Regions from separate parts of the Nocardioides sp. GCM10030259 genome, predicted to be linked through region 1. Evidence: predicted binding sites of a transcription regulator. Region 1 holds the regulator's gene; each other region holds the start of a gene.
What was found. The regulator LexA, encoded in region 1, represses DNA repair genes until DNA is damaged. The targets are predictions, from matches to a motif close to TCGAACANNTGTTCGA.

Region 1 (5,402 bases):
GCGGAGAACCCCGCGGACCGCGAGCGGATCGAGGAGGAGGTCGTCCGCATCAACATGCGCGTCGCTGCCGACGCGACCCGCCGATTCCGCAACCGTGGCATCGCCACCGAGGACCTCGAGCAGGTCGCGTACGTCGGGCTGGTCAAGGCCGTCCGGGGCTTCGACCCCGACCGCGGTCACGACTTCCTCAGCTTCGCCATCCCCACCATCCGCGGCGAGGTGCGCCGGCACTTCCGCGACCTGGGCTGGACGGTGCGTCCCCCGCGCTCCATCCAGGAGACCCAGACCAAGATCCTCGGCTGCGAGGGCGAGCTGACCCAGCAGCTGGGCCGGGCACCGCGCCCCTCCGAGATCGCTGCCCACCTCGACGTCGACCTCGAGCTGGTGGTCGAGGCGCTCGGCGCCAACGGCTGCTTCGCGCCGGTCTCCCTGGACGCGACGACCAGCGACGACGACGAGGCGCTCTCCCGGCGCCTGGGCCACGACGACGCCGGCTTCGACGTCGCCGAGGCGCGCGCCCTGCTCGCCCCCGTCCTCGCCCAGCTCACGCCGCGCGAGCGCAAGATCGTCGAGATGCGCTTCTTCCGCGGCTGCACGCAGGCCGAGATCGGCAGGGAGATCGGCGTGACCCAGATGCAGGTCTCCCGGCTGCTGACCCGGATGATCGCGCGGATGCGCAACCAGCTGAGCGTGGCGCACGCCGCCTGACCGGTGTTCCATGCCCGGTTCGCCGCGCATCGGACACAATGTCCGTGTGACGGGTGCGACGGGTGGGAAGCGGGCGGGGTCCCGCCGCGGACCCCGCCGCAGGCGCAGGTTCCAGCCCGCCCTGCTGCTGCTCGCCCTGGGCATCACCGCCTGCGTCCTGGCCTGGGGCTACCTGGTGTACGCCGCCATCGACTTCGGCGCGACCGCCCGCGGCGGGGACGCCCGCGCGTGGTGGTTCCTGGCGATCGCGTCGGTCGGCGCGGTGGCCTGCCTCTTCTTCGGGCTGATGCTGGTGGCGTTGCTGACCCGGCGCCTCGGCATCAGCAGACCCCCCACGCCGCGCGGCTCGGCAGAGTCGACCGAGACCGACGGCGGCTCCGACGACGAGCCGCCGCGGCCGATCGGCGGGCGGCGCGCGGCGCGGTAGCGACGTCTCAGCGGTCCGCGAGCCGGCGCACGAACTTCAGCCCCGACCAGGTGTCGTCGACGGCCGCCACCTTCACGTCCACCCAGCCCAGCCGGAGGCCGAACTCGCGGACGACGCCGTCACCGAGGTCGCTGTCGATGCCGAGCGCCCGCTGCGCCGCCTGCTTGGGCCAGCACACCCAGACCATGCCGGCGGTCCGGGTCCGCTCGAACAGCACCGGCAGCCGCGCCTCGAGCGCCGCGCGCCTGGTGTGGAAGGTCAGGGTCACGTCGAGGCTGTCGGGCCGACCCGGCAGGCGGCGTACGACGTGGGCGCCGGTCGTCCCGAGCTCGAACCCGTCGGGCGCGCCGTCGAGCAGCACCACGTGCTCGTCCTTGACGCCCAGCTTGCGCAGCAGCGGGGTGCCGGAGTAGCCGGCCATGGCGGCAGCGTAGGGACACCGGCCCCGAAATGACCTCGAGGGGCGGAGCCGGCCAAGGCTCCGCCCCTCGCTTCCCCGGTTATCGCCGGCCGGGGTCGAAGCGGCCGGCGAAGTGTGTGACCCGGTGGTCTGTGCGGGATCAGTCGATCGGACTCACTCGACCGGGACCAGCAGCCGCTGGCCGGCGACGAGCATCCCGGAGTCGAGCGCGTTGAGCTTCTCGATCCGCTCGATCATCGAGCGGACGTCGCCGTCGGTGGCGGCCGCGGAGGCGATCTCCCACAGGGTGTCGCCCGGGCCGACCTGCACCACGGCGGTGGGCTCCGGCGTGCCGGAGTCGCGGGTGGCGACCGAGCCGCCGGCCAGGGCGACGCCGACGGCGAGCACGGCGACGAGCGCGAGGAGGACCACGACGGCGCGGCCGCGCCGGGTCAGGCGGACCGTGCTGCGCGGACGCGCGGCGGGCCGGCTGTGGAACATCTGGTCGATCGTCATGGTGCTCATCTGGTGACCTCCTGGGGAAGTGGTCCCGCCTCCGGGACCTCGGGTCTCTGTGTCGTCGAGAGCAGTTCTAGTGGCGACCACCGACAGTCCCTCGGGACCGGTCCGGACCACCCACTCGATCAGCCGTTCGATCGAACATGTGTACGACGTTAGAGCACGTGTTCGAACGACACAAGGCCTTCGCCGAACATTTGTTCGATCACCTCGAATCCCCTCGGGCACCGACACGCGGTTCGAACAGATGTTTGAACCCGGCGGCGGGGAGGACTACCGTGAGCCCATGGCGAAGACGGCAGGGAAGAAGATGGCCGGGAAGACGCCCGGCAAGATGACGGTCCGCGAGCTGCCCGACGGCCCGGCCGACGCGACCGGGCTCACCCCGCGACAGCAGCGTGTCCTCGCGACGATCAAGGACTCGATCGAGAAGCGGGGCTACCCGCCGAGCATGCGCGAGATCGGCGAGGCGGTCGGGCTGACCAGCTCCTCCAGCGTCGCCCACCAGCTCAAGGTCCTCGAGGAGAAGGGCTACCTCAAGCGCGACCCCCACCGGCCGCGCGCCCTCGAGGTCTTCCTCCCCGAGGTGATGGCGGCCCGCCGTTCCCTGGGCACCGCCGAGGAGTCGACGTACGACGAGACGGGTCTCGGCGACAGCGTGCCCGCAGCGTCGTACGTCCCGCTCGTCGGCCGGATCGCCGCCGGCGGGCCGATCCTCGCGGAGGAGCGCTACGAGGACGTCTTCCCCCTGCCCAAGCAGCTGGTGGGCGACGGCGAGCTCTTCCTGCTCGAGGTCTCCGGCGACTCGATGATCGAGGCGGCCATCTGCGACGGCGACTACGTCGTCATCAAAAAGGAGCAGACCGCCGACAACGGAGAGATCGTCGCGGCGCTCATCGACGGCGAGGCCACGGTGAAGACCCTGCAGCGCAAGGACGGAAATGTGTGGCTGCTGCCGCACAACCCCAACTACGATCCCATCGACGGCACGAACGCCACCATCCTCGGCAAGGTGACCGCCGTGCTGCGACGGGTCTGATAGGTCGAATTCCCTACAACATCGGGGAATCACCCGATCGGACCCCGAGGTTGATCGGGTGAATACCCGATGGGCACGGGGAGGGATGATGGAGGACGCTGGTGCTGTGACGACAGCGCCTGCGGTGGCACGCACGCGGACCCTCCCGATCTGGGCCCGCGGCCTCCTCGAGCTGGCCCTGATCCTCGGGCTCTGGGTCCTCTACAGCCTCGCCCGCCTGCTCGCCGACACATCGATGAAGCCGGCCCTCGACCGCGCCAACGACCTGTTGCACATCGAGAAGCTGCTCGGCATCGAGTGGGAGGTCCCGCTCAACCAGCTCTTCAGCGACTACCGCGTGATCGGGCTGGTGGGCAGCTACTGGTACGCCACCTTCCACTACATCGTGACCGCCGGTGTCCTCATCTGGCTCTGGCGCCTGGGCACCGACCGCTATGGACCAGCCCGCCGCGCCCTGGTGATCGCGACGCTGGCGGGCCTGGTCGCCTACCTGTTCATGCCGACCGCGCCGCCGCGGTTCATCAGCGGGTACGTCGACGTGCTCAGCCTGCACGCGGCGGACGGGTGGTGGGGCGCCGACGCGTCCGCGCCGCGCGGCGTCGGCGGGCTGACCAACGAGCTCGCGGCGTTCCCCTCCCTGCACGCCGGCTGGGCGCTGTGGGTGGCGCTGGCGCTGCACGTCTACGCGACCCGCAAGTGGGTCCGGGTGCTCGGTTGGGTCTACGCCATCGGCACCGGCATCGTCATCGTCGGCACCGGCAACCACTGGGTCATCGACGCCCTCGTCGGCTGGATGATCGTGCTCCTGGCCTGGGTGGTCGCGATGGCGCTTGGCCGGGTGCCCCTGCGATGGCCCCGACGAACAACAGGTGAACGAGCAGAACCCGGGGGGACGGCGGTCGTTGAGTGAGGCGTGACAACGCCTCTCCTCCCGCGTCGCGCCGTCCTCGCGACCACCGGCGCGATCGGCGCCGTCGCTCTCGCGCCCGGCGCTGACTCCGTCGCTGCGGCTGCGCGCTTCCGCCACGGCGTCGCCTCCGGCGACCCGCTCCCCCGCGCCGTCGTCATCTGGACCCGCGTGACGCCGACGGCGGCCAGCACCCCGGGCTCGGGCCGCGGCCCGACGGTCACCGTGCACTGGGAGGTCGCGACCGACGAACGCTTCCGCCGCGTCGTACGACGTGGGCGCGCCACGACCGGACCCGACCGCGACCACACCGTGAAGGTCGACGTGACCGGGCTGGCGGCGGACACGGCGTACCGCTACCGCTTCCGCCTCGACGGCGAGACCAGCCGCGTCGGCCGCACCCGCACGGCGCCCGCGGTTGACAGCGATCCGGCGAACATCCGCTTCGGGGTCGTGTCGTGCGCCAACCTCCAGGCCGGCTGGTTCAGCGCCTATCGCGGCCTGGCCGCGCGCGACGACCTGCACGCGATCGTGCACCTCGGCGACTACCTCTACGAGTACGGCCCGGGCCAGTACGGCTATGGCGCCAACGACGTCGACATCCGGCCGCACGTGCCGGCCCACGAGATGCTCTCGCTGGCCGACTACCGCCAGCGGCACGCGCAGTACAAGGAGGACGCCGACCTCCAGGACCTGCACGCGAAGTACCCGTGGATCATCACCTGGGACGACCACGAGGTCACCAACGACCAGTGGCGCGACGGCGCCGAGAACCACAACCCCGACCTGGGCGAGGGCGACTACCGGCGCCGCCGAGCCCGGGCGCACCGGGCGTACGACGAGTGGATGCCGGTCCGGATGGACGGCACCGCCCGGCTCGGCGACGGCACACGGCTCTTCCGCCGGTTCCGGTTCGGCCGGCTGCTCGAGCTGAGCATGCTCGACCTGCGCACCTACCGGGACGGCCAGCTCGAGGTCCCCGGTCACCGGGTCGACTCGCCCGACCGCACGATCGCCGGCGCCGAACAGCTGGAGTGGCTCAAGCAGGGCCTGTCGTCGGACGCTGCTCAGTGGAAGGTGATCGGCAACCCGGTGATGATCGCGCCGGTTGAGCTCGGCTCGCTCCCGCACGACCTCGTCGACCCGGTCAACGAGGTCACCGGCCTGCTGCCGCGCGACGGCGTCGCCTACAACGTCGACCAGTGGGACGGCTACACCCACGACCGCCGCCGGGTGCTCGAGCACATCCGGGACCACCAGGTCAGCGACGCGCTCTTCATCACCGGCGACATCCACTCGGGCTGGGCGTGCGAGCTGCCGTACGACGCCTCCACGTACCCACTCGGCGACTCCGCCGGCGTCGAGTTCGTCTGCGCGTCGGTGACCTCCAACAACCTCAAGG
Region 2 (5,402 bases), on a different contig from region 1:
GCCCGCGTCGCCATCGGGTTCCTGAACCCCTCGGCGGAGGGCGCGGGGAGCTGGGTCTACAGCTCCGACGACATGCACGCCTGGCCCGAGCTGTTCTTCGACGGCGTCGGCTGGGTGCGCTTCGAGCCCACGCCGCCGGGGCGCGCGTCCGAGGTACCGGACTACACCGTGCCGGGCACGCCGGACATCGACCCGACCGAGTCGACCGCACCGTCGGAGAGCTCGTCGGCGGCGGCGCCGACGACCCGGCCGCTGGAGCCCTCGGCCACCGCCTCCGCCGACGACGAGACCGCCGACACCGGGTCCGCGATCGCCTGGGGCCCGACGATCGGCGGGCTCGCCGCGGTCGTCGTCGTGCTCGGCGGGCTGCTGCTCCCCCGCCTGGTGCGCGCGCGGCGCCGGGAGCGCAGGCTCTCGGCGGGCGCGGTCGAGCCGGTGTGGGACGAGCTGCAGGACACCGCGCTCGACCTCGGCGTCCCCTGGCCGCCCGGCCGGTCGCCGCGGCGTACCCGCGACGTCCTGGTCGACCACCTCGGCACCCCCGTCGACACGAACACGGCCGAGCGCCCCGCCCACGGCCCGAACGTCGCCCCGGAGGCGGTGGCTGCCCTGGACCGGCTCGTGCTCACCCTGGAGCTGGCCCGCTACTCGCGCGCCGGCGCGACCATCGACCCGGTGCGGCTGCGCGCCGACGGCGAGACCTGCATCGCCGCGCTCGCCGGTGGGGCCGCCCGGTCCGCCCGGCGCCGCGCCGCCTGGTGGCCGCGCACGGTCCTCACCCTGCGAAGCCGGACCCGGATGGCCCCGACGCCCCTCGAGGCGAGGTACGGCGGGGTCGTCGACAACATGTCATAGCGGAGACGCGGCAGCGGATCCGCTGATGGTGGTCGAGCAAGCGGCGCGACTGAGGAACGAAGTCGCGACCCGCGTGTCGAGACCCGGTGACAATGGATGAGGGCGGTGACCACCGTGGTCCCGCCCTGCACACGCTGAGGGGGTCTCGACAAGCTCGACCACCAACGACGCGTCCGCTGGCGCGTCTCCGCTCAGAACCCGCCGTTCTCGCGGCGGCGGCGCCAGCGCTCCTCCATGCGCTCCATGAAGGAGCCGTGGCCGGCGTTGCGGTTGCGCTTGGTGCGGCGGCCGCCGTCGATGACGGTGAAGCCGCGGCTGGGGTGGGCGGCGCGCGGGTCGGCGGCGGCCGGGGCCGAGTGGTGGCCGCGAAGCGCGGCGAGCGCCACGGTGGCCGAGCCGAGCATCACGACGAAGCCGGCGATGCCGAGAGCGGTGATGCGGGCGACGGCGCCGGTCATCAGGATCGCGACGCCGATCACGAAGCAGGCGCCCGCGATCATCGCACGACGCCGAGCCGATCGCCGGAAGGCCGTGCCGCGCAGCGTGGACGCCAGCTTGGGGTCCTCCTCGACGAGGGCGCGCTCCATCTGCTCGAGCAGTCGGAGCTCCTCTTCCGAGAGTGGCACCGTACCTCCCACAAAAGTCGTCGCCGGAAAACGGGGGCCGGCACCTGCAAGTCTAGGCAGCGGCCCGTCATCCCGGTAGCCGGGATCGGGAAATTCGTGACCGAACCGTGCCAGACGCCTCTGAAGAGTACGGTGCCCAGCCCGGGCTTCGGCCAACCCCCGGGGCCCGAAAGCGTGCCCGAGCCGGCCCGCCTGTCAGCGCGCGAGCAGGTGCAGCTGGGCCGCGAGGGGGAGGTACTCGGGGCGCTCGGCGACCGCACGCTCCAGCTCGACGAGGGCCGCGGTCGAGCCGGGTTCGAGGTCGAGGAGCGACCCGGGGACGAGGTCGGCGAACACGCGTACGCCGTGGACGGCGTCGACCGAGAAGCCCGCCTGCCCCAGCAGGGCCGTGGCCTCCGCCGCGGTGAACCGGTTGCCGGCGCGACCGTCGCGCTCCCCTGCCGGCGAGTCGAGGAGGGCCAGCGCCTGGGTGAAGTGGCCGGCCATCGCCCGCGCCACCACCGCCGCGTGCCGCTGCGCGACCAGCAGGCTGAGCACGCCTCCCGGCCGAAGGACGCGGCGCAGGGTGCCGAGGGCCGCGACCGGGTCGTCGACGACCTCGAGCACGCCGTGGCACAGCACGACGTCGGCGCTGCGCGGCTCCACGACGTCGAGCAGCGTCGCGAGGTCGCCCTGCAGTGCGGACACCTCGACGTCGAGCTCGCGGGCGCGCCGGCCCAGCGCCGCCAGGGCGTCGGGGCTCGGGTCGACGACGGTCACCCGGGCGCCGAGCCCGGCGACGCGCACCGCGAACCCACCGGTGCCGCCGCCGATGTCGAGGACGTCGACGCCGGCCGCGTCGTCGACGTACGGCCGGACGGCGTCCCAGACCACGGAGCTCCGGGCCGCGGCGCGGCGTTCGCTCGGCCGCTCGGTGGACCGCACGCTGTCGCTCATGCCCCAACCCTAGGGCCTACGACATGGGCCCACGACGTGGCGATCAGCCGGCGCGCACGACGGCCGCGCGGCTCGCCACGGGCGCGTGCGGCACCAGGCCGAGCGACCGCTCGACGACCGCGAGGAACCGGTCGGCGTCACGCACGAGGTCGTCGGCCTCCCGCTCGCCGACGGCCCGGGTGGAGCCGGCCTCGGCGGCGGCCCGCTTCGCCGCGCCGCCGGCGAAGAACGTCGCCCACTCCCCCAGCTCCGGGGCGACCTCGGCGAGCAGTACCCACGCGTTCGTCTGCGGGCGGCGCCGGCGGCTCGCCGTCGGCCGCGCCCGCGCGGACAGCAGGGCGGCCGCGGCCCGGAGCGCGGCGACGTGCGCGCAGGCATACCGTGTCGGCGCCTCGGTGGCGGAGACCGCCTCGCTCAGGGACTCCGCCGCCCGCGCCAGGTAGGAGTGGGTCGTGGCGGGCAGGGCGTACGGGTTCATCGGGCACCTCTCTCCGTCGACCCCGGGCTGGCGACCCCACCGTCGTACGTCGGCCCGCACCGGGCCGGCCCGACGGGGACGGGGGTCGAATTCGCCCCCGCCGAGCCCGGATCGAACAGGTGTTCGATCCGGGTCCCACGGTACACCCGGCCGCCGACAGCCCGTCAAGGTCCGGAGCGCACGTCCTCCGAGCGATCCGCGGCGCGCAGGTAGACCCCGGTGTCGCGGTGCCAGAGCGCGATGAGGATGGCGGCCTCGAGCACCAGGCTGGCGACGGACAGCACGACGAACAGGGCGGGCGGCTCGATGCGGAGGGTCGCCAGCGTCCCGAGCGCCATCCCGATCACCGCCACCGTGATCGCCACCCGCGCCCAGGCGTGGCGCGACCGGAAGAACTCGGCGAGCACGACCAGCAGCAGGGCGAGCACGATCAGCATCACGACGACCACCGGCACCAGATCGGGCGGCTCGACGGAGCCGGTGTCCTCGCGGCCGGACTGCCAGGCGTCGAGCAGCTCGGACTTGAAGAGGATCGACAGGACGGCCGTCACGACCGACAGCACGACCAGCGACAAGGTCAACCAGACGCCGGCCGTCACCGTCACCGGTCGCTGCTGACTCATCCGTCTCCTCCTTCATCCCCGGCGCAGCACGCTGCCCTAGGGTCTCGACCATGAACTCCGAACATCCGGCGATCACGGCGTTCCGCGACGACCACGCGCGACGGGGTGGCACCGGTGAGATCGTCATCCTGCCCGATTCGGTGCACACCGCGGCGCTCGCGGCCGAAGCCCTGGGGTGCGAGGTCGGCGCGATCGCGAACAGTCTGCTCTTCGACGCCGACGGGGCGCCGGTGCTCATTCTGACGTCGGGCGCGCACCGCGTCGACACCGCCCTCGTCGCCGCGCACCTCGAGGTGGGCAAGCTGCGGCGGGCGACGCCGGAGTTCGTCCGCGAGCACACCGGACAGGTGATCGGCGGTGTCTCGCCGATCGGACATCCGCACCCGGTGCCGACGTACCTCGACTCGTGGCTGCGCAGGTACGACGTGGTCTGGGCGGCGGCCGGTCACCCGGCGGCGGTGTTCTCGACGACGTACGACGAGCTCGCGAAGATGACCGGCGCCCCGGAGGTCGAGGTCCAGTGATGGAGATCTGGCTCAACCCCGCCTGCTCGAAGTGCCGCACGGCCGTGGCCGAGCTGGACAAGGCCGGCGTCGACTACACCGTGCGGCGCTACCTCGACGAGCCGCCCACCGCCGCGGAGCTCGCCGACGTGATCGCGCGCCTGGGCCTCGAGCCGTGGGACGTCGCGCGCCCCAAGGAGGCTCGCGAGGAAGGCATCGACCTGCCGAAGGACGCCGAGCACCGGGACGCCTGGTTCGAGGCGCTCGCGGCTCACCCCCGGGCGATCCAGCGCCCGATCATCACGGCCGCGGACGGCACGACCGTCGTCGGGCGCGACCAGGAGTCGCTGGACCGCGTGCTCGACGCCGAGGCCTGAGCGTCGATGGCACGGGTCGCGGTCGTCGGCGGCGGGTTCGGCGGCCTCGCAGCCGCGCTCAGGCTGGCGAAGCTCGGCCACGAGGTCACCCTGCTCGAGCGGGCGCCGACCCTGGGCGGCGCGCTCTCGGAGGTGCGTGCGGGCGACTTCGCGTGGGACGCGGGCCCGACGTACACCCTGCTCCCGGCGGTCGTGCGCGACCTCTTCCGCAAGTCCGGCCGACCGGTCGAGCGCGAGCTGGACCTGGTGCCGCTGGACGTGGTGCGTGAGCACCGGTTCGAGGACGGCTCGACGGTGCGGGTGCCGAGCGGGCGCGCGGCGCAGCTCGCGGCGTTCGACCAGCTCGGCCCCGGGCTCGGGCAGCGGTGGGTCGACCACGTCGCGTCGTACGCCGACGACTGGGAGGTGCTGCGCCGCGGCTACCTCGAGAACCCGTGGGACCCGAGCGACCTCCCCCGCGACGTCGCCGGTCGCCTCGACAGTCGGGAGACGCTCTTCAAGCGGCTGAAGCGGACGTTCAAGGACGATCGCCTGCGACTCGTGGCGGGGCACCCGTTCATCGCCGAGGGCCACGAGCTGCGCAACGTGCCCGCCTGGGCCGGCATGACGGCGTACGTCGAGCAGCGCTTCGGCGCCTGGACGGTCACGGGCGGGATGGCCCGGCTCGGCGACGCGCTGGTCGCGCGGCTCGCGACGCGGAAGGTGTCGGTGCTCGCCGAGACCGAGGTGCGGGACGTCGTCGTGCGCGACGGCCGGGTCGTGGCCGTCGCGACCGACCGGGGCGACGTCGACGCCGACGTCGTGGTCTGCGCCGTCGACCCGCGACGGCTGCCCGCGCTCGCGGCGTACGTCGAGCGCACCATGCCCGCGATCCCGCCGGTGGTGGCGCACGTCGGTCTGTCCGGCGAGGCGCCGGACCTGCCGCACGAGCTCGTGCTCCACGCCGACCCGATGCTCGTGGTGCGCACCGGCGGCCGCGCCGCCGACGGGCACGCCGCCGTGAC
Region 3 (5,402 bases), on a different contig from region 1:
GCACCACCGTCCGGAACGTCATGATGTTGTCGGCGGTGGTCAGCGCGTCGGCGTAACGCAGGTCGATCTCCTGCTGCCCCGGGCCGCCCTCGTGGTGGCTGAACTCGACCGAGATGCCCATCGCCTCGAGCATCGAGATCGCCTCGCGGCGGAAGTCGGCACCCATCGACTGCGCGGTGTGGTCGAAGTAGCCGCTGCGGTCGACCGGCACCGGCTCGGCGCCGGCCTCCGGCACGTCCTTGAACAGGTAGAACTCGATCTCGGGGTGCGTGTAGAACGTGAAGCCCTGGTCGGCCGCCCGGCTCAGCGTGCGCTTGAGCACGTAGCGCGGGTCGGCGTACGACGGCGAGCCGTCCGGCATCGAGATGTCGCAGAACATCCGGGCCGTCGACGGCCCGTCGCCGCTGCGCCAGGGCAGGATCTGGAACGTCGACGGGTCGGGCTTGGCGAGCATGTCGGACTCGTAGACGCGGGCGAAGCCCTCGATCGACGACCCGTCGAAGCCGATGCCCTCCGAGAACGCCTGCTCGAGCTCGGCCGGTGCGACCGCGACCGACTTCAGGAAGCCGAGGACGTCGGTGAACCAGAGCCGGACGAACCGGACGTCACGCTCCTCGAGAGCGCGGAGAACGAAGTCTTCCTGCTTGCCCATGGCTGCAGCCTATTGGCTGGCGCCACGGGTCAGCCGCGCGGTCCGCAGACGTTCACGTCCTGGGAGGCCAGCACGCCGTCGTACACGCGCCGCGTGGGCCGCAGCCACGACTGCGTCGTGTCGGTGAAGGCGATGCTCCCGTTGACGCGCCCGTGCACGCCGTCGACCCGGACCTTGCGCACGGTGAGCGGGATGGTGACCTCGTCGCGGCGGGTGCCCTCCCAGCAGGCGGACGCCTTCCGCTCGTCGCGGGCGTCGGCGAAGGTGACCTCGTCACCGACGCCGTGGCCGGCGTACCGGAACGCCACGGTCGTGTTGGCGGCGAGCTGGCCGTCCCACGGCGCGTTCACCAGGACCGACATGCCCCAGGTGTGGCTGCTGCGGATCCGGAAGGTGGCCTCGCCGTCCTCGACGGTGGCGCTGGGGCCGTTCCACACGCGGACGCCGAACTTCTCCGAGTCGTCCCAGCGGGCCTGGACGAGCGAGAGCTCGCAGCCCTCGCAGTCCGGGACCTCGAAGGTGACGGTCGTCCTGGGGTGGGCGGCGGCGCTGGTCGCCTCGGCGGGGAGCGCGGTGGTGCCGGCGAAGAGGGCGGCGGCCGCGGCGGTGAACGCGAGGCCGGTGCGGACGGTGGTGCGGTTCATGACGATGCTTTCTGTCTGCGTGATGTGTTGTCGCAGTGGAGACGCCCGGCGGGCGAGCTCGGTTGCATCCGATTTTGCGCCTCGAAGGTGCGACCGGCACGGGCCACAGTGGTTGAGGTGCGAGGAGCGCCAGCGACGAGCCTCGAAACCTCCACCGCGTCCGCGCTTACGTCGAGGGTCCGATCGCGCCTCGACACCGATGCTGGCGTCCTCCCGGCTGCCGGTTGGAAGGGCCGGGCGGCGCAGGGCACGGTGGTTGAGGTGCGAGGAGCGCCAGCGACGAGCCTCGAAACCACCACAGCGCCCGCGCGTACGCCGAGGCGGTGGTTGAGGTGCGAGGAGCGCCAGCGACGAGCCTCGAAACCTCCACCGCGTCCGCGCTTACGTCGAGGGTCCGATCGCGCCTCGACACCGATGCTGGCGTCCTCCCGGCGGCGCCAGTCTGGACGCGCGTCCCCCGCCGTCAAGCGGTCGGTTCGAAGGGCCGGGCGGCGCAGGGCACGGTGGTTGAGGTGCGAGGAGCGCCAGCGAACGAGCCTCGAAACCACCCCCTGCCCCGATGCCACCCTCGGCCGCTTGTTGATATTCGATCATTTGTTCGATATCACAGGAACGTGATGGCAGGACTGACCTTGGACGCGATGAGCGAGGAGCAGCTCCTCGATGCCGCGACCGACTGCGCAGCCGTCATCCGGGACGCCGAGACCGAGCTAATCCGGGTCGCCTACCAGTGGGCGGTGCTGCACTCCCCGGACCGGCTCGACCCCGCCGAGGCCGGCAGGCCGGGCCGGGAGAGGGCCCGGATGTTCGGTGGTGCGGGGACGCCGGAGGTGGCCGAGTTCGCCGCCGCGGAGCTCGGCGCGCGGATCGGGCGGTCCCCGTATGCGGCGCGGCAGCTGATGGCCGACGCCCTGGACCTGCGCCACCGCCACCCCCAGCTCTGGGCCCGGGTGCTGGCCGGTGAAGTCCGGGCGTCCTACGCGCGGCACGTGTGCGCGAAGACCCGCGACCTCACCGAATCCGAAGCCGCGTTCGTGGATGCCGCCGTCGCGGAGTCCGCGGACGGGCGGATCCCGTGGTCGCGGTTCGAGGCCCTGGTCGAGGCGAAGGTCGCGCAGGCCGACCCCGACACCGCCCGCGCGAAGGAAGAGCGCGCCGCGCAGGCGCGGTTCGCGCGGAGGCTGCACGGCGAGGCCCACGGGATGGCCTCCTTCCTGGTCCGCGCCGACGCCGCCACCATCGCGGCCCTCGAGGCCACCACCACCGCCGGCGCAGCACGCCTCAAGCCGGTGTTCCCGGAGGCCACCGACGACGAACGTTGCGTGCTGACCGTCCTGCACCTCATGACCGGACACGACCTCCCCACCTCGTCTGGCGAGGTGGACCTGGCCGACCTGCTCCCCACCGTCACGCTCTTCGTGCACCTGTACGCCGGCAGCCCCGGTCAGCCCGACGGTGAGGGGATCGCCCGGGTCGAGGGCCACGGCCCGGTCACCGAGGACTGGGTCCGGACCGTGCTCGGCCCGCAGGCTCGGTTCAAGATCCAGCCCGTACTGGACCTCGCCGGCCAGGCCCCGGTCGATGCGTACGAGATCCCGGACCGACATAGACAGGCCGTGCACCTGATGACGCCGGCCGACACCTTCCCCTACGCCACCTGCACCTCACGACAGATGCAGGTCGACCACACCGTCCCCTTCGACGCCGGCGGTGCCACCGGGGTGGGCAACTACGGCCCCATGACCACATCGCATCACCGGATCAAGACCCACGCCCCGGGCTGGCAAGTGCAGCAACCCTTCCCCGGCATCTACCTCTGGCGCGACCCCCACGGCGCCCACTACGTCGTCGACCACACCGGCACCCGCCGCCTCCCCCGGCCCAACCCCGCCTCCCGCCTCGAGGTCGAGTTCACCAACTTCCTGATCAACCTCGACCTCGCCGCCTGACCTGTCCGCAGGTCTGCGGAGGTGATCCTCAGAAGTCAACCGGATCCCGGACGATCGGGCAGGTCATGCAGTGCCCGCCGCCCCGACCCCGGCCGAGCTCGGCGCCCACGATCGTGATCACCTCGATGCCCGCCTTGCGCAGCAGCGTGTTCGTGAGCGTGTTGCGGTCGTAGGTGAACACCACACCGGGCTCGAGAGCGACGGCGTTGTTGCCGCTGTCCCACTGCTGCCGCTCGGACTGGTACACGTCACCACCGGTGTCGATGACCCGGATCGAGGGCAGGCCCAGCTCGCGTGCCACGACGTCGACGAACGCGGCCGAGCCCTCGTCGCGGACCTCCACCCCGGGCGCCGTGTCGGACGGAGTGAGGGTGAAGGTGTGCACCGCGCCCATGATCGTCGGGTAGAGCGTGACGACGTCGCGGTCGACGAACGTGAACACCGTGTCGAGGTGCATCGCGGCCCGCAGCTTGGGCATCCCGGCGACGATCACCCTCGTCGCGGCACCCTGGTCGAAGAGCGCCTTCGCGACCTGGGTGATCGCCTGTCGCGACGTCCGCTCGCTCATGCCGATGAGCACGACGCCGTTCCCGACGGGCATCACGTCGCCGCCCTCGAAGCTGGCCTGGCCCCAGTCCTGCTCGGGGTCGCCCCACCAGATCGTCGACCCGACGTAGTCGGGGTGGTGCTGGTAGATCGCCTTGTAGAGGAGGGTCTCCTCCTTCCGGGCGGCCCAGTAGAGCGGGTTCATCGTCAGCCCGCCGTACAGCCAGCAGGTCGTGTCGCGCGTGTAGAGCGTGTTGGGCAGCGGCGGCATCAGGTACTCGCGGGCACCGGTCGACTCGCGGGCAAGGCTGATGTACGCCGACCGGAAGTCCGCCGGGAGGTCGTGGGTGGCGAGGCCGCCGATGAGGTACTCGGCGAGCTGCCGCTCCGGCAGGCCCTCCAGGTAGCTGCGGGTGTCGTCGACCAGGCCGAGCCCGACCTGGTTGGGCACGATCTTGCGGTCCAGGATCCAGTCCTTGCCGCCCGGCGCCGCCAGCGTCTCGGCCAGGAGGTCGTGGAGCTCGACGACCTCGACGCCGCGCTGCGTCAGCTTGTTGACGAAGTCGGCGTGGTCGCGCTGCGCGTTCTCGACCCACATGACGTCGTCGAAGAGCAGCGCATCGTTGTTGCTCGGGGTCAGCCGCCGGTGCGCGAGGCCGGGGGCGCAGACCAGCACCTTGCGCAGCCGGCCGACCTCCGAGTGCACGCCGTACGTCGACGAGAGGCTCATGCTCCTGGTCCTTTCGTTGGTCAGAGGGTGATGCGTCCGGTCCAGAGGCCGATGGCACCGATGGTGCCGCCGGCGACGATCAGCACGAAGAGCCCGACCTCGGCGGGGGTGAACAGTCGGAGACCGTGCTCGCTGCGCGCCTTGACGTAGAGCAGCGAGGCCGGCGCGAGGAGGATCGTCATCAGCAGCACGAACTTCAGGCCGGCCGCGTCGAAGAGGAAGATCGTGTACGCCGTCGCCACCCCGGCGACGATCGTCTCCTTGCGCCTGACCGCGGCGGCGACGCCCTCGTAGGCCTCGCCGGTGAGCCCGAGCTTGAGCGCGTACGCCGCGGCCAGGAGGTAGGGCAGCAGCGCCAGGCTGGTCGAGAGGTCGAGCATGAAGTTGAGCGCGTCGTTGACGAAGAGCGTCAGCGCGAGCAGCCCCTGCACCGCCAGCGACGTCACCACCAGCGCGGTGATCGGCGTGCCGTTGGCGTTCTCCTGGCCCAGGAACTCCGGGAAGTCGTCCTGGCGCGCCGGGATGTACATGACCTCGGCCGCCATCAGCGTCCACGCGAGGTAGGCGCCGAGCACCGACACGATCACGGCGACGCTGATGAACACCTCACCCCAGTCGCCGACCTGGGACTCGAACACGCCGACCATCGACGGCTGCCGCGTCGCGGCCAGCTCGGGCTGCGGCACGGCGGCATAGCTGGCCAGCGTGACCAGCGAGAAGATCGACAGCACCGACAGGAAGCCGAGCACGGTCGCCCTGCCGACGTCCTCGCGGCGCCTCGCGTAGCGGGAGTAGACGCTGGCGCCCTCGATGCCGATGAAGACGAAGGTCGTGATCAGCATCGTGTTGCGCACCTGCTCGTCCAGAGACCCCAGGTCGCC
Region 4 (5,402 bases), on a different contig from region 1:
CGGGGTTGGTCGGCGAGGGCGTGGCGGTGGCGCACGGGCCGGGAACCTGGCTCGAGCAGGCGACGGTGCGGAACCGCAGCTGCGCCTGCCGCTTCACGGTGTCGATCAGCGAGTTGGAGGTGTCACCCGGGATCTCGACGATGATCACGTCGTTGCCCTGCGTCGTGACCTCGGCCTCGCTCACGCCCGACCCGTTGACGCGGTCGTCGATGATGGCCGCGGCCTTCTCGAGGTTCTCCTGCGACGGGTCGCCCTCGGCGATCATCGTGACGCGGGTGCCGCCCTGGAGGTCCAGGCCGAGGGCCGGCTTCCAGTTGCCGCCGAGCGCGACGAGGCCGAACAGCACGACCACGCCGAGCAGGAAGATCAGCAGCGTCCGCCCGGCGTGAGCGGCTGCGTTGCGAGCCATGTCAGTTCCCTTCCGGGGCGGTGCCCGGCTTTCCGTCCTCTACCTCGGTGTCGGCGCGGTCATCGCCCGCGTCCTCCGCCTCGTCGATGTCGTCGTGGCGCTCCACCCTGGAGCCGATCGCAGCGCGGGCGACCTTGATGACGACGCCGTCGGCGACCTCCACCCGGAGGTGGTCGTCGCCGATGTGGCTGACGGTCCCGAAGATGCCGGAGGTCAGCACGACCTCGTCACCCTCGGTCAACGAAGACTGCATGCGCCCGAGTTCCTTCTGGCGCTTGGACGCCGGGCGGATGATGAACAGCCAGAAGAGCAGCACGATGCCGACGAGCGGCAAGAACTCCACGACGAATGACCTCTCGAGCGTTGTTCGGGGCACACGACCCAGAACGGGCGGGCCGACGGGCCAGTCTAACCAGCGCGGTGGCCGGCCTCACGAATCCGCCCCAACTCGTGACCTCCGGGTGACGCTCCGGTCTCCCGCGGCCCAGTCCTCGATCAGGCCTCGATCAGTCCTCGAACAGCGTCGCGTCGCCGTCGGGGAAGGCGGACGCCGGCGGCGGCGTCAGGCCGAGGTGCTGCCAGGCGGCCGGGGTGGCGACCCGCCCGCGCGGCGTACGCGCCAGGAAGCCGTTGCGGACCAGGAACGGCTCGGCGACCTCCTCCACCGTCTCCCGCTCCTCCCCCACGGCGACCGCGAGCGTGGAGATGCCGACCGGTCCCCCGCCGAACCGGCGGCAGAGCACGTCGATGACCGCCCGGTCGAGGCGGTCGAGCCCGAGCTGGTCGACCTCGTAGAGGTCGAGCGCCGCCCGGGCCACCGGCAGCGTGACGACGCCGTCGGCGCGGACCTGGGCGTAGTCGCGGACCCGGCGCAGCAGGCGGTTGGCGATGCGGGGCGTGCCGCGCGAGCGGGAGGCGATCTCGGCGGTCCCGTCGGCGACGACGTCGACGTCGAGCAGCCGGGACGAGCGCTGCACGATGAGGTCGAGCTCGTCGGCCTCGTAGAACTCCAGGTGCGCGGTGAAGCCGAACCGGTCGCGGAGCGGGCCGGGCAGCAGTCCCGCCCGGGTGGTCGCGCCGACGAGCGTGAACGGCGGGATGTCCAGCGGGATGGCGGTCGCGCCGGGCCCCTTGCCGATGACGACGTCGACCCGGAAGTCCTCCATCGCCATGTAGAGCATCTCCTCGGCGGGCCGCGACATCCGGTGGATCTCGTCGACGAAGAGGACGTCGCCCTCGTTCATGCCGGAGAGGATCGCCGCCAGGTCGCCCGCGTGGGTGATCGCCGGCCCGCTGGTGAGGCGCAGCGGCGCCCCCATCTCGGCGGCGATGATCATCGCGAGGGTGGTCTTGCCGAGGCCGGGCGGGCCGGAGAGCAACACGTGGTCGGGCGCGCGCCCGCGCCGACGAGCCGCCTCGAGCACTAGGCCGAGCTGGTCGCGCACGCGCACCTGGCCGACGACCTCGTCGAGCGACCGCGGTCGGAGCGCAGCCTCGACCACCCGCTCGTCGCCCTCGGCCTCCGCAGCCGTGAGCGAGCGCAGGTGGGTGGTCTCCGACTCGTCCAGGTCGTCCTCGTGGAACGGCACGGGATCAGGCCTTGCTCAGGGTACGGAGGGCGGCGCGGAGCAGGGCGGCCACGTCGGGGGCGTCGCCCGCCTCGGGGGCGACGGCGTCGACGGCCTTCTCGGCGTCCTTCGCGGACCAGCCGAGGCCGACGAGGCCCTGGTGGACCTGGTCGCGCCAGGGCGCGGCGGCGATCGGTGCGGACGGCGCGTGGCGCCCGGTCGGCGCCCCGATGCGGTCCTTGAGCTCGAGGATGATCCGCTGCGCGCCCTTCTGTCCGATGCCGGGGACCTTCGTCAGCGTCTTCACGTCGTCGGAGGCGATGGCCCGGCGCAGGTCGTCGGGGCTGAGCACGGCGACCATGGCCTGCGCGACCTTGGGGCCCACGCCGGAGGCGGTCTGCACGAGCTCGAAGGTCTGCTTCTCGTCCTCGTCGGCGAAGCCGAAGAGCGTCAGCGAGTCCTCGCGCACCACCATGCTCGTCGGCAGCGTCGTCGCCTGGCCGACGCGCAGCGTCGCGAGGGTGCCCGGCGTGCACATCACCTCGAGGCCGACCCCGCCGACCTCGACGACTGCGCTGGACAGGCTGACGGCGGCCACCGGGCCGCGCACGAACGCGATCACGCCGTACTCCTCTTCTGGGGCCTGCCTGCCGCGGCGACCGCGGCCTGGAGGCGAGCCTGGGCGCCACCGCGCCAGATGTGGGTGATGGCCAGCGCGAGCGCGTCGGCGGCGTCGGCCGGCTTCGGCATGGTGTCGAGCCGCAGGATCCGGGTCACCATGGTGCCGACCTGCGCCTTGTCGGCGCGCCCGTTGCCGGACACGGCGGCCTTCACCTCGCTCGGCGTGTGCAGCGCGATCGGCAGGCCGCGACGCGCGGCGCAGACCATCGCGATCCCGCTCGCCTGGGCGGTGCCCATCACGGTGCTGACGTCGGAGCGCGCGAACACGCGCTCGATGGCCACGGCGTCCGGCTGGTAGTCGTCGAGCCAGGCGTCCACGCCCTTCTCGATCGTCACCAGGCGCTCGGGCACCGACAGGTGGGACGACGTGCGCAGCACGTTGACGTCGACGAGGCTGAGCGGCCGCCCGACCGAGCCCTCGACCACGCCCATGCCGCATCGGGTCAGCCCGGGGTCGATCCCCAGCACGCGCATCGGTCGCCCTTCCGTCCGAACAGGTGTTCGGTGGCAACGCTAACCGGCGGGTCCCCCGGTTGCCCGGAGGACACGCCCGACGCCCAAGGCCGCCTTTCGTCTCACCGGGTTTCGACGCGCTCGCGCGACTTCGTCCCTCAGTCGCGTCGCTTGCTCAACCTGGCGAGCGACGCGAGCCGCGACTTCGTCGCGCCTCCTGCTCGCTCAGATGGCCTCGAGCACGTCGTCGGGGATGTCGGCGTTGCTGAAGACGTTCTGCACGTCGTCGAGGTCGTCCACGGCGTCGACGAGACGGAAGACCTTGCCGGCCACGTCGACCTCGGCGACCGGGATGTCCATGGTCGCCACGAACTGGACCTCGGCCGACTCGTAGTCGATGCCGGCGGCCTGGAGCGCCGTGCGCACCGCGACCACGTCGGAGGAGTCGGACTGGACCTCGAAGGTGTCCCCGAGGTCGCTGACGTCCTCGGCGCCCGCGTCGAGGGTCGCCTCGAGCACGTCGTCCTCGCTGACCTCCCACGGCTTGCCGGCGCGCTCCTGCTCCTTGCCGACCACCACGACGCCCTTGCGGGTGAAGAGCCGGGAGACCGACCCCGGGTCGGCCATGGTGCCGCCGTTGCGCGTGACCGCGGTGCGGACCTCCATCGCCGCGCGGTTGCGGTTGTCGGTCAGGCACTCGACGAGGAGCGCGACGCCCTGGGGTCCGTAGACCTCGTACATGATCGTCTCGTAGTCGACGCCGCCGCCGTCGAGGCCACCGCCGCGCTTGACCGCGGAGTCGATGTTCTTGTTGGGCACCGACTGCTTCTTCGCCTTCTGGATGGCGTCGTAGAGCGTGGGGTTGCCGGCGGGGTCGGGACCACCCATCTTGGCAGCGATCTCGATGTTCTTGATCAGCTTGGCGAACAGCTTGCCGCGCTTCGCGTCGATCGCGGCCTTCTTGTGCTTGGTGGTCGCCCACTTGGAGTGGCCAGACATGCGTCCCTCTTCTACTCAGCTCTCGACCAGGTCCACGAACAACCGGTGAACCCGGGTGTCGCCACCCACTTCGGGGTGGAACGACGTCGCCATCAGCGGGCCCTGACGGACCGCGACGATCCTACCCGCGGCCGGCCCGGCGTCCACGCGAGCGAGCACCTCGACCCCCTCGCCGGCGTCCTCGACCCACGGCGCGCGGATGAAGACCGCGTGCACCGGGTCGGCCAGCCCCGCGAACGCGAGGTCGTGCTCGAAGGAGTCGACCTGGCGACCGAACGCGTTGCGCCGGACCGTCACGTCGAGCCCGCCGAGCGTCTCCTGGCCGGGGGCGCCGTCGAGGATCCGGTCGGCGAGCATGATCATGCCCGCGCAGGTGCCGAAGACGGGCATGCCCTCCTTGATGCGCTGCCGGATCGGCTCGAACAGGTCGAAGGTGCGCGCCAGCTTGGCCATCGTCGTCGACTCCCCGCCCGGTACGACGAGTCCGTCGCAGGCGTCGAGCTCGGAGGTACGGCGTACCGTCAGCGCCGCGACGCCGAGCCCGCGCAGCACGCGCACGTGCTCCCGGACGTCGCCCTGGAGCGCGAAGACACCGACGGTGGGGATCGACACGCCGCAAGCGTAGGTCCGGCCCGCCGTCGAGCAGCGGTCGGGCCGACCGAGACGGCCCTATCCTCTCGTTGTGAGACGAACCCTGGTGGCGGCTGCCGCCTGCCTGGCGCTCCTGGCCCCCGGTCCGGCCGGTGCCGACGTCGCTGCCGCGGGCTCGGAACCGCGCGTCGACGGCTGGCCGACCACCACGCCGGCCGCGGCAGGCTTCCGCCCCCAGCGCCTGGCGAGCATCGCCGCGGACGCCCGCCGGCTCGACAGCACCTGCCTGGCCGTCGTCCGGCACGGCCGGCTGGTCGCCGACTGGAACTGGGGCACCCCGCGCACGGTCGGCAGGCAGACCTTCTCGGTCACCAAGTCGATCACCAGCGCCCTCGTCGGCATCGCCGTCCGCGACGGCGACCTCCGGCTCGGCGACCGGGTGGCACGCCATGTCCCGTCGTGGCGCGGTACGGACTCGTCCCGCGTCACCGTGCGCGACCTGCTCAGCAACACCAGCGGCCGCTTCTGGTCGTTCGAGTCCGACTACGTCGCGCTCACCGCTGCCCGCGACCGCACGGCGTACGCCGTGGGTCTCGGCCAGCAGCACCCGCGCGGCACGGTGTGGGCCTACAACAACGCCGCGATCCAGGTGCTCGACCGCGTGCTGCGCCGGGCCACCGGCCGGCCCACCGACAAGCTGG

Region 2: the regulator LexA is predicted to act here: its motif matches at 3,007-3,022, upstream of ACFQQI_RS25255 (SAV_6107 family HEPN domain-containing protein).
Region 3: the regulator LexA is predicted to act here: its motif matches at 1,883-1,898, upstream of ACFQQI_RS17720 (DUF222 domain-containing protein).
Region 4: the regulator LexA is predicted to act here: its motif matches at 3,148-3,163, upstream of ruvC (crossover junction endodeoxyribonuclease RuvC).

The regions. Positions count from the first base shown of each region.
Region 1 is NZ_JBHTDF010000002.1:103,244-108,645, reverse strand. Features, by position in the region: gene ACFQQI_RS00840 (SigB/SigF/SigG family RNA polymerase sigma factor) at 1-708, shown strand, start outside; gene ACFQQI_RS00835 (hypothetical protein) at 755-1,135, shown strand; gene ACFQQI_RS00830 (DUF3052 domain-containing protein) at 1,143-1,556, opposite strand; gene ACFQQI_RS00825 (LysM peptidoglycan-binding domain-containing protein) at 1,710-2,060, opposite strand; gene lexA (transcriptional repressor LexA) at 2,341-3,093, shown strand; gene ACFQQI_RS00815 (phosphatase PAP2 family protein) at 3,200-4,003, shown strand; gene ACFQQI_RS00810 (alkaline phosphatase D family protein) at 4,007-5,402, shown strand, end outside.
Region 2 is NZ_JBHTDF010000026.1:351,483-356,884, forward strand. Features, by position in the region: gene ACFQQI_RS25240 (transglutaminaseTgpA domain-containing protein) at 1-855, shown strand, start outside; gene ACFQQI_RS25245 (DUF3040 domain-containing protein) at 1,047-1,481, opposite strand; gene ACFQQI_RS25250 (methyltransferase domain-containing protein) at 1,677-2,417, opposite strand; gene ACFQQI_RS25255 (SAV_6107 family HEPN domain-containing protein) at 2,461-2,895, opposite strand; gene ACFQQI_RS25260 (hypothetical protein) at 3,060-3,518, opposite strand; gene ACFQQI_RS25265 (YbaK/EbsC family protein) at 3,569-4,042, shown strand; gene ACFQQI_RS25270 (ArsC/Spx/MgsR family protein) at 4,042-4,398, shown strand; gene ACFQQI_RS25275 (phytoene desaturase family protein) at 4,405-5,402, shown strand, end outside.
Region 3 is NZ_JBHTDF010000020.1:70,007-75,408, reverse strand. Features, by position in the region: gene glnA (type I glutamate--ammonia ligase) at 1-652, opposite strand, end outside; gene ACFQQI_RS17725 (hypothetical protein) at 682-1,296, opposite strand; gene ACFQQI_RS17720 (DUF222 domain-containing protein) at 1,938-3,245, shown strand; gene ACFQQI_RS17715 (arginine deiminase) at 3,274-4,521, opposite strand; gene ACFQQI_RS17710 (basic amino acid/polyamine antiporter) at 4,542-5,402, opposite strand, start outside.
Region 4 is NZ_JBHTDF010000026.1:100,891-106,292, forward strand. Features, by position in the region: gene secD (protein translocase subunit SecD) at 1-409, opposite strand, end outside; gene yajC (preprotein translocase subunit YajC) at 411-752, opposite strand; gene ruvB (Holliday junction branch migration DNA helicase RuvB) at 916-1,998, opposite strand; gene ruvA (Holliday junction branch migration protein RuvA) at 2,003-2,599, opposite strand; gene ruvC (crossover junction endodeoxyribonuclease RuvC) at 2,596-3,123, opposite strand; gene ACFQQI_RS24075 (YebC/PmpR family DNA-binding transcriptional regulator) at 3,337-4,110, opposite strand; gene pdxT (pyridoxal 5'-phosphate synthase glutaminase subunit PdxT) at 4,126-4,722, opposite strand; gene ACFQQI_RS24085 (serine hydrolase domain-containing protein) at 4,793-5,402, shown strand, end outside.